3 linked regions of the Sinorhizobium fredii genome follow. The protein of the gene in region 3 interacts with the protein of the main gene of each other region in a pairwise test. Links are inferred from orthologs where the notes say so. Each region holds a gene or a part of one and is shown on either strand. Other genes may lie near its edges. The genes, in order: mtgA, NXT3_RS05260 and NXT3_RS12355.

Region 1 (3,143 bases), 1.4 Mb from region 3 along the record:
CCCCCTGGGGTCGGGAGGGGTTCTCAAGGATGATCCCGACCGCAGCGACGAAAAAAGGGCCGGCAGAGCCGACCCTTCGAACTTCATCCGCCAGCGGAAACGCTTATGCGTTTTCCTTCGGCGTCAGCACCTGACGGCCGCGATACATGCCGGTCTTCAGGTCGATGTGGTGCGGACGGCGCAGCTCGCCGGAGTTCTTGTCTTCGACGTAGGTCGGAGCCTTGAGGGCGTCAGCGGAACGGCGCATGCCACGCTTGGACGGGCTCGTTTTTCTTTTCGGTACAGCCATTTCATTCTCCACTTATCGGGCAAAACACTGTTCAGCAGCCGAAAATGGCCGGGTCAAACAGATGTCGATCTCGGAAATTTCGCGCGCTTATACATGGCCGACCACGGTTTGACCAGTCCCCGCGCGCAAATTTTCGAATCGGAGCGGGACGAGGAAAAGTGTGAAGCGGTTGTCGGCCCCGCGTCCTGCCCCGGCTTCAAGCCTCGTCCTCGGGCACAATCCATGGCTCTGCCTTGGCCGCCTCCTCCCACTTGAGGAAGGCCGGGTGCGACTTGACGGCTTCCATATAGGCGAGCGTTCCCGAATCGGTCGTCAGTTCGTACACTTCCAAACGGTTGACGACGGGGGCAAACATCGCGTCGGCGGCGGTGAAGCGGCTGAAAAGGAAGGGGCCGCCTGAGCGGGCGATCGCCTCGCGCCAGATCGCTTCAATCCGTGCGACGTCCTCCATGACGCCATCGGGAAGCGCGATCGCCTTCACCGACCGGCGGATGTTCATCGGGCAGGCGCCGCGCAACGCACGGAAGCCGGAGAGCATCTCCATCGAATAGCTGCGCGCCCGCGCCCGGTCCTCGCGGTCCTCCGGCCAGAGGCCGGCTTCCGGGAAGAGCTCGGCCGCGTACTCGATGATCGCCAGCGATTCCCAGACGCGCGTATCGCCGTGGTGAAGCACCGGCACGCGCCCCGTCGGCGAGATCTCGTGAAATTTCGGGTTTCCCGCCGGAAAGTCGAAAGGAATGACGACGTCTTCGAAGGGGATGCCGCAGCCTTCGAGCGCCAGCCATGGCCGAAGCGACCAGGACGAATAATTCTTGTTGCCGACATAAAGAACGAGCTTGGCCATGGATCCCTCACTGAATTTGATTTCGGCGAGAGGATTGCCACATCACCGGCGGCAGGACCAATGAATTGCCTTCATCTCAATCATAAAGACATGTGATGTAGTCGCCGGACCGGCCGGCGCGGCGCTCGATCACCGAGGCGAGACGCCTCAATCCCCGCCCCGGCTTGCCGGCATTGCGGTCGATCGGATTGGGGAGCGCTACGGCGAGCAGAGCGGCCTGGCGGCGCGAAAGCTTGGCGGCGGAAACGCCGAAATGATGCCGTGCGGCGGCTTCGACGCCGTAGATGCCGTCGCCCCACTCGGCGACATTCAGGTAGATTTCCATCATCCGCCGCTTGCTCCAGACGAGATCGGCGACGACGGCGAGCGGCAATTCCAAGCCCTTGCGAATGAAGGAGCGGCCGTTCCAGAGATAGAGGTTTTTGACCGTCTGCATCGGAATGGTGCTGGCGCCGCGGGTCTGCTCGCCATCCAGCGCATCCTCGACGACGCCGCGCATCTGCGTCCAGTCGACCCCGTTGTGAGCGCAGAATTGGCCGTCCTCGGACATCATCACCGACTGGACGAGAACCGGCGCGATATCGTCGAACTCCACCCACTGCCGGTCATAGCCGCGCAGCAGCACGAGGTCGCGCAACATCAATGTGGAAACAGGATGGATGAAATCGGCGAGGTAGACGAAGATAAGCAGGTAGGGAAGCAGGAGAATGGAGAGTGCCGCGAGAACGAGACGCCGGCGCCGCGTTCGCCAGGTGCGGCGCAAGGTGGACCAGCGGCCGGCGGACAACTCGCCCTCCTCGCGTTCTTCCGGAACGATGTCCACCGCCTGACTGTCTACCCCTCTGTCCATTCCCCCACTCTTATTTCATGAAACGCGAAAGTTGAACGGCCTTTCTCCGAGAAAGACAAGGGCGGCTGTGCACTCATCCCGAACAAAACGCGCGAACTGCGACTACAAAGTCCGTTGAAAGCCGCTCTTCCCCGTGCCAAAGAGCCTCTCATGCAAGACGAGACAACATTTTTTGCGCAGCGCCTCAAGGCCGCGGCGCTGGCGGTGGAGAGCCAGCTTTCCGGACTCCTCGGACCTGCCGCCCAGACGGACGAAATTGCCCGCCCGCCACGGCTGCTCGAGGCCATGCGCCACGGCGTGCTCAACGGCGGCAAGCGGCTGCGCCCGTTCCTCGTCACCGAAAGCACCGCCCTTCTCGGCGGCAGCGCCGAGGCAGCGATCAAAATCGGTGCGGCGCTCGAATGCGTGCATTGCTATTCGCTCGTCCATGACGATCTGCCGCCGATGGACGACGACGATATGAGGCGCGGTCAGCCGACCGTGCACATTGCCTTCGACGAAGCAACGGCGATCCTTGCCGGCGACAGTCTCCTGACCTTTGCCTTCGACATCATCGCGGCACCGGAAATGCCGCTTGCCGACCGCCAGAAGACGGCGCTTGTGCTTGCGTTGGCGCGCGCCGCCGGCCATGGCGGTATGGCGGGCGGCCAGGCGCTCGACCTCGCCGCCGAGAAGGATGCCCCCGACGAGGCGGGGATCGTCACGCTGCAGGCGATGAAGACCGGCGCCCTCCTCCGTTTCGCCTGCGAGGCGGGGGCGATCATTGCCGACGCCGCGGCCGAGGATCGCAGAAGCCTGCGCGCCTTCGGTGAGAAGATCGGCCTTGCCTTCCAGCTTGCCGACGACCTTCTCGACCTCACCGCCGACGCCGAGGCCATGGGCAAGGCCACCGGCAAGGACGCCGCCCGCGGCAAGGGCACGCTCGTCGCCCTACACGGCCAGTCCTGGGCCGAACGAGAGCTTGAAAGACTGGTGGTCGAGGCGGAAGAACTGCTGGCGCCCTACGGCAGCCGTTCGGCCGTTCTCGTCGAAACCGCCCGTTTCATCGCGAACCGGAGGAACTGAACTAAAATGAGCAAATTCTGGTCGCCGATCGTTTCGACGCTGAAGCCCTATGTTCCGGGCGAGCAGCCGCGCATCGCAAACCTCGTCAAGCTCAA
Region 2 (3,095 bases), 1.4 Mb from region 3 along the record:
CTTGGCGCGCAGCACCGTCCACGAATTGATCGCCGAAGGTAGATCGGAGCCCGGTCGCAGCGTCGCACCGTCGGTGTTCGCCGTGTGGAGCGTCCAGAACCGGGCGGGCGGTGTGATCCCGGAAATGTCATAGGAGCATGCGGCCGATAGGCGCGCACCGCTATCGTCGGTGGCAGCCGTGAACTTCAAGCCTTCCGCACCGCCATAGAGCAGTTCCCCGACCCGGGCGCGGTGCGCCTTTGCATAAGGGTCGGCCGCGACGGTCTGCGCCTCGGGGAAGGCCACCCAAGGGCCGATTGCGATCGATCCGAAGCCGACGGTCGCCTTCAGCGCCCATATGGCTGAGGTAATGCCGCCGCCGAAGGCGACGAGAAGTGCAAGGGCGACGAGGAGGGGAACGCGGAACAAGGGGGGCTCTATCGAATGATGTCTTGTTTATCCTGCCGGCAGTGAGTCGATTGTGCGGCGCTGCAGGCCGCCAGAAAACGGACTTGTCGTGGCGAAGTCAATTCTTCGCGGCATTTGTCACCCGAGGCGTGGCTGGCGTTCCCTCAGGCCCCTCGAGCGCTGCAACCCGGCCGCCGTCTTTTTCCTTGGGCTTAAGCGGTGGCGCCTGCTCGAACGTATTGCCGATCGACTTCAAGAGCCGGGTCACGTCGGCAGACAGGGAGCGCGGCCGGACAAGCGGCGGCAAGGCGTTCTCATCCGGCTCAGCGGCGGCCTCCGGCTCCTTCGGCGTTTCGGCCGGCGGAGCATCGATGCCCGGGATTGCGCGATGTTCGATGCCCTGTTCGGCGTAATCCATCAGCCGCTTGAAGGTCATCGCCGGCAGGGAGCCGCCGGTCATTTCCTCGGTGGAGGTGTAGTCGTCATTGCCGAACCAGACCGCCGTCGTGTAATCGCCGGTGAAGCCTACGAACCAGGCATCGCGATAGGCTTGCGTCGTTCCCGTCTTGCCGCCTGTCACGAGCCCGTTGCTCAACGCGGCCCTGCGGCCGGTGCCGATGACCGGGATCTGGGTGAGTATTCTGTTCATCGACAAGGTGGCCTGCTCGCTCAGGACCCGTCGAGCCGGCGGCGCGTCGCGGCCGAAGTCGTAGAGGATATCGCCGTCGTAATTCAGAATCTGGCTGATGCCGTGGCGGCGGGATTCCAATCCGCCGGCGGGAAACACGGCATAGGCGGTTGCCTGGTCGAGCACGGTCACCTCCGACGTCCCAAGCGGCATGGTCTTGTCTGTGCGGATCGGCGTTTCGACGCCCATTCTCTTGGCTGTTTGGGCGATGATCTCCGTGCCGAGCTTGTCCTTGGCGAGGCGCACCGGAACGGTATTGATCGATCTCGCCAGCGCATTCATCAGCGTGACCCGGCCCGCATATTTTCGGGCGTAGTTCTGCGGCGACCAGCCGCGCCAGGTGATCGGCGCGTCGACGACCACCGTCTCGGGCGTCATGCCCTTCTCCATCGCTGCCGCATAGGTATAGACCTTGAAGGACGAGCCGGGCTGGCGAAGCGCCCGGGTGGCGCGATTGAACTGGCTCTCGCCGTAGTCGCGGCCGCCGACCATGGCGCGCAACGCACCGCCGTTTTCGATCATGACCAGGGCGCCCTGCTTCACCTTGTAGCTCTCGCCATATTGCCGGAGGCTCGATTCGACCGAATCTTCGGCCGCCTGCTGCAGCCCCATGTCGATCGTCGTCCTGACGATCAGCGAATGCTGTGCGAAGGGGGCGGCGATGCGCTGGACCTCCTCGAAGGCCCAGTCGAGGAAGAAGTCCGGTGCCTTGACCTGGGCGCGATCGATGACGGTCGCCGGATTGAGGCGGGCGGCGAGCACCTGGCCCTCCGTCATCAGCCCGCCCTGGACGAGATTGGACAGCACCTCGTTGGCGCGGGCGCGTGCCGCCGGCAGGTTGACATGCGGCGCGTATCGCGCCGGCGCCTTGAACAGCCCGGCCAGCATGGCGGACTCGGCGAGATCGATGTCGGTGATCGACTTGCCAAAATAGAACTGAGCCGCCGCCGCAGCGCCGAAGGTGCCGCCGCCCATATAGGCGCGGTCGAGGTAGAGGCGGAGGATTTCCTTCTTCGACAGATTGGACTCGAGCCAGACGGCGAGGAATGCTTCCTTGATCTTGCGCTCGATCGTCCGCTCGTTGGTGAGGAACAGGTTCTTGGCAAGCTGCTGCGTCAGCGTCGAGCCGCCCTGGACCACGCCGCCGGCGCGGGCGTTCTCCGTCATGGCCCGCGAGAGGCCGAGGAAGTCGATCCCCCAGTGGTCGAAGAAACGACGGTCCTCCGTCGCCAGGACCGCCTTGATCAGGTGATCCGGCAGCTCGTCGATCGGAACCGAATCCTCATGGATGATGCCGCGATGGCCGATTTCGTTGCCATAGCGGTCGAGAAAGGTCACGGCGAAATCGCTTTGCGCCCGCCAGTTGCCCTTGGTCTCCTCGAAGGCCGGGAGCGCCAGCGCAAGCATCAGCACGGAGCCGGCCGTGCCCCAGGTCATCCCTTCGCCGAGGACTTCGAAAACCGCTCTTTTCCAGCCGCGCATACGAAAGCGGCGAAAGAAGATGGTGGTGTCCTCCCACCACTCCGCCAGGCGAAACCCGGCATTCCACACGGTGGAATCGATCCAGGAATCGATCCGCAGAAAGATGTGTCGCTTCTTCGGCCGGTTTTCGTCTTTTAGCGGGTCCTGCACGGTTTTCCTGTCCCGAAGCTTTCTGCCACCTTATGATATTTGCACGGCGCGACGTTCCAATCTACTTGCATATCGCGCCGTCGGCCTTAAAAAACCGGCAATTTTCTGCAAACTTCCGATGTTGGCGTGGAAGTGACGAAAGTGTGACGCAATGGGCGAAATGCCTTTCTGGACAACGAAAACCCTGGACGAGATGACCAACGCCGAATGGGAAAGCCTCTGCGACGGCTGCGGACTCTGTTGTCTCAACAAGCTGGAGGATTGGGACACGGGCGAGATCGCCTGGACCTCGATCCGCTGCACGCTGCTCGATGGCGAGAACTGCCGCTGCAAGGACTACGACAATCGGCAGGCGACGGTTCCCGACTGTGTCCAACTGACGCCGAAG
Region 3 (3,144 bases):
GCAAAGATCACCGCTGGCGCGCCCTTCGGCAGAAGCGCGCCAAAGAGGCGCATCTTCGAGGCCATGTAGTGCTCGACGGTCGGATGGTAGTCCATGTGATCGCGGCCGAGATTGGTGAAGGCGGCAGCGGCCAATCGGACGCCATCGAGCCGGCTCTGGTCGAGACCGTGGCTGGAAGCCTCCATCGCCGCGTGGGTGACGCCCTCGTCGGCGAGTTCGGCGAGCAGCTTGTGCAGCGATACCGGATCCGGAGTGGTGAGGGAGCCGTAATCGTTGCGGCCCGGCGCCGTGATCCCGGTGGTGCCGATCATCGCCGCCGAAAGCCCGGAATGTGCCCAGATCTGCCGCGTGAAGGAGGCGACGGACGTCTTGCCAGCGGTCCCGGTCACCGCCACCATCGTCGCCGGCTGACGCCCGTAAAAGGCGGCGGCCGCCTTGGCGAGGAAGCGACGCGGATCTGAAAGCAGGAACACCGGCGCACGCGCGTCCGGGTGGGAATCGGCAGCCACGATAGCCGCAGCGCCGCGCGCGATCGCATCGGCGATATAGGCGGCGCCGTTCGCCTTTGTCCCGGCGACAGCCACGAAAAGATCGCCGGGTTTGACCTGCCGGCTGTCGGCCGTGAGGCCGGAGATTTCCGCATTCGCGGAATCACCGTTCAATTGCGCCGAGAGTTCCGGGAAATCTGCTCCCGCCAGGTCCTTGATCTTCATGAACTGCATGTCTCACTTCGATACCGATCCGCTATGACGAATCGCCCGCATTCTCATTTCACGGTCAATAAGACACAAGCAAGGCAGAACCGTCTTCTCCGAATTTCGGTTCGACGCCGAGGAGCGGCGCCGAGCGGCTGATGATGTCGCGCACCATCGGCGCCGCGTTGGAGCCGGCGGTGCGCCCGCCACCTTCGCCGGTCTTCGGCGCGTCGATGAAGGTCAGCACAATATATTTCGGATCGTCGATCGGAAAGGCCGCCAGAAAGGCGTTGAAGTTCAGGTCGTTCGAATAACGGCCATTGACCACCTTATCGGCCGTGCCGGTCTTGCCGCCGACGTTGAAGCCCGGCACGAGCGCTCGCTTGCCAGAACCGGCAATGCCGTTCCAGCGAAGCAGGAACCGCATGTCTTCGCTGGTGCTTTTCTTGACGACCGCGGTCGCAAGCTCGTTCGCCTGCTCTTCCGTGCGCGGCAGGAAGGTCGGCGGTATCAGCTTGCCGCCGTTCACGAGTGCTGCACCGGCGACCGCAGTCTGCAGCGGCGTGGTCGAGACGCCGTGGCCGAAGGAGATGGTGATCGAGTTGATCTTCTTCCATTCGCGCGGCTGGGACGGCGATTTGACCTCGGGCAGTTCCGTCGGCAGCTTGGAAAGCAGGCCGAGGCGGGTGAGGAATTCCTTGTGCCCCGGTATGCCGACGAGGTCGGCGATCTTCGCCGTGCCGATGTTCGACGAATACTGGAAGATTTCCGGAACGGTCAGAACCCGCCGCTTGCCGTGGAAGTCTTTGATGGTGAAGCCGCCGATGCGGATCGGCGCCGTCGCGTCGAAGCTGTCGTTGAGCGTCACCTTGCCGGAATCGAGGCCCATGGCGATGGTGAAGGTCTTGAAGGTGGAGCCCATCTCGAACGTGCCGTTCGACATGCGGTTCATCCAGCCCTCTTCGGCGCCTTCGGCCGGCTTGTTGGGGTCGTAGTCCGGCACCGACGCCATCGCCAGCACCTCGCCGGTATGGACGTCCATGACGACGGCGCCGGCGGCGATCGCCTCATAGTTCTTCATGCCGGAAGCGATGACGTCGCGTACGATGTTCTGGACGCGCACGTCGATCGACAGCTTGACCGGCTCGAGCTTCGCATCGCTGGTCATGCCGATCGCCGCGAGGTCGGCAAGCCCCTGGCTGTCGATGTAGCGCTCCATGCCGGCGACGCCGCGGTTGTCGATATTCACGTGGCCAAGGATATGGGCGGCTGTCGGCCCGCCGGGATAGAAGCGGCGTTTCTCGGGGCGGAAGCCGATTCCCGGAATGCCGAGCGCCAGGATTTCGCTCTGCTGCTTCGGCGTCAATTGCCGGCGCAGCCACTGGAAACGCGAGTTCGACTTGAGCTTGTTGTAGATCTCCCGGGCGTTGAGGTCGGGCAGAACCGTGGCCAGACGCTCAACCGCCTCGTCCGCATCGACGATCTTGTGCGGCTCGGCATAGAGCGAGACGGTGCGGATGTCGGTCGCGAGGATCTCGCCGTTGCGGTCGAGAATGTCGGGGCGCGACGCCATGAGGTTGTCGGCGCGACCGATCGAGGAAACCGTCTCCGGCTGCGCCATGCCGTATTGCACTAGCCGGCCTCCGATCACCGCATAGGCGATGCCGAAGCTTGCGATGACGATCGCAACGCGGCTCTTCGCCTGACTGGCGCTCTTCTTGCGCGTCCCTTGAAACGTGACGTTGACGCTCGCCTCCGCAGGGCGGTTGTTGCCGCCGGCAGAGAAATGCGCCTTGCTCTTCAGCACCATGATACGGGAGAGAAACGACATCAGCGCGCCACCGACCCTGTTGCGATGTTATCGGCATTGATGACGGCGGCGATGCCGTCGTCCGTCTTGACTTTGCCCTTCTTATCCTTGCCTTCCTCCGGCGGCGGCACATCCGCCTTCAGCATCGGCAGTTCCTCGGGCCTAGCGAGTTGCGTCGAGGGCGTCGGCACGAGTTGCAGGTCGGCCGCGAAGGCGCCGACGAGCCGCTCCAGCCGGTTCGGCTGGGTGAGGAGCGCCCAGTCGGCTTTGAGCAGGTCGATCGTGTCCTCCTCGAGCTTGATCGCGGCGTCGAGCCTGCGGACCTCCTCGAGCTTGTTCTCGGCCTGGTGCTTGATCGTGTAGGTGACCGTGGCGGCCCCCGTCATGATGACAATCAGCACGATATCCAGCGTTCTGAGCATCGTTTCTTAGCCCCCTAGTCTGGCAAGGCTCGCCAGCTCCGGCAGGTTGAAAATGGACAGATCGTTTCCCGGCGACGGAGCCTCTGTACGGATACCGGCCCTGAGTTTCGCCGACCGGGCGCGCGGATTGCGGGACGCTTCTTCCTCGCTCGCCGCAATCATAGGCTTGCCGACTGGCGTGAAGGTTGCGTCCCGTGCCGCGACCAGCGGAAGGTGA

The links.
Region 1: the proteins of NXT3_RS12355 (region 3) and mtgA interact in binary tests that used the Escherichia coli proteins (3 or more experiments, as listed by UniProt). The link is inferred for Sinorhizobium fredii from one-to-one orthologs.
Region 2: the proteins of NXT3_RS12355 (region 3) and NXT3_RS05260 interact in binary tests that used the Escherichia coli proteins (3 or more experiments, as listed by UniProt). The link is inferred for Sinorhizobium fredii from one-to-one orthologs.

The regions. Positions count from the first base shown.
Region 1 is NZ_CP024307.1:3,864,524-3,867,666, forward strand. What follows is about bases 84-3,074. They hold mtgA (monofunctional biosynthetic peptidoglycan transglycosylase), read right to left. Parts: upstream 1,957-3,074; coding sequence 1,210-1,956; downstream 84-1,209. Other genes in these bases: rpmF (50S ribosomal protein L32), read right to left, coding at 104-289; NXT3_RS18995 (glutathione S-transferase family protein), read right to left, coding at 486-1,133; NXT3_RS19005 (polyprenyl synthetase family protein), read left to right, coding at 2,134-3,048; hisC (histidinol-phosphate transaminase), read left to right, coding at 3,055-3,074. Also shown: more of hisC, read left to right, coding at 3,075-3,143. UniProt on the Escherichia coli protein: Peptidoglycan polymerase that catalyzes glycan chain elongation from lipid-linked precursors. May play a role in peptidoglycan assembly during cell division in collaboration with other cell division proteins.
Region 2 is NZ_CP024307.1:1,086,766-1,089,860, forward strand. The notes cover bases 107-3,049. They hold NXT3_RS05260 (transglycosylase domain-containing protein), read right to left. Parts: upstream 2,708-3,049; coding sequence 506-2,707; downstream 107-505. Other genes in these bases: NXT3_RS05255 (DUF1214 domain-containing protein), read right to left, coding at 107-408; NXT3_RS05265 (YcgN family cysteine cluster protein), read left to right, coding at 2,859-3,049. Also shown: more of NXT3_RS05255, read right to left, coding at 1-106; more of NXT3_RS05265, read left to right, coding at 3,050-3,095. UniProt on the Escherichia coli protein: Cell wall formation. Synthesis of cross-linked peptidoglycan from the lipid intermediates.
Region 3 is NZ_CP024307.1:2,505,853-2,508,996, forward strand. The notes cover bases 153-3,144. They hold NXT3_RS12355 (peptidoglycan D,D-transpeptidase FtsI family protein), read right to left. Parts: upstream 2,527-3,144; coding sequence 778-2,526; downstream 153-777. Other genes in these bases: NXT3_RS12350 (UDP-N-acetylmuramoyl-L-alanyl-D-glutamate--2,6-diaminopimelate ligase), read right to left, coding at 153-713; ftsL (cell division protein FtsL), read right to left, coding at 2,526-2,927; rsmH (16S rRNA (cytosine(1402)-N(4))-methyltransferase RsmH), read right to left, coding at 2,934-3,144. Also shown: more of NXT3_RS12350, read right to left, coding at 1-152. UniProt on the Escherichia coli protein: Essential cell division protein that catalyzes cross-linking of the peptidoglycan cell wall at the division septum. Required for localization of FtsN.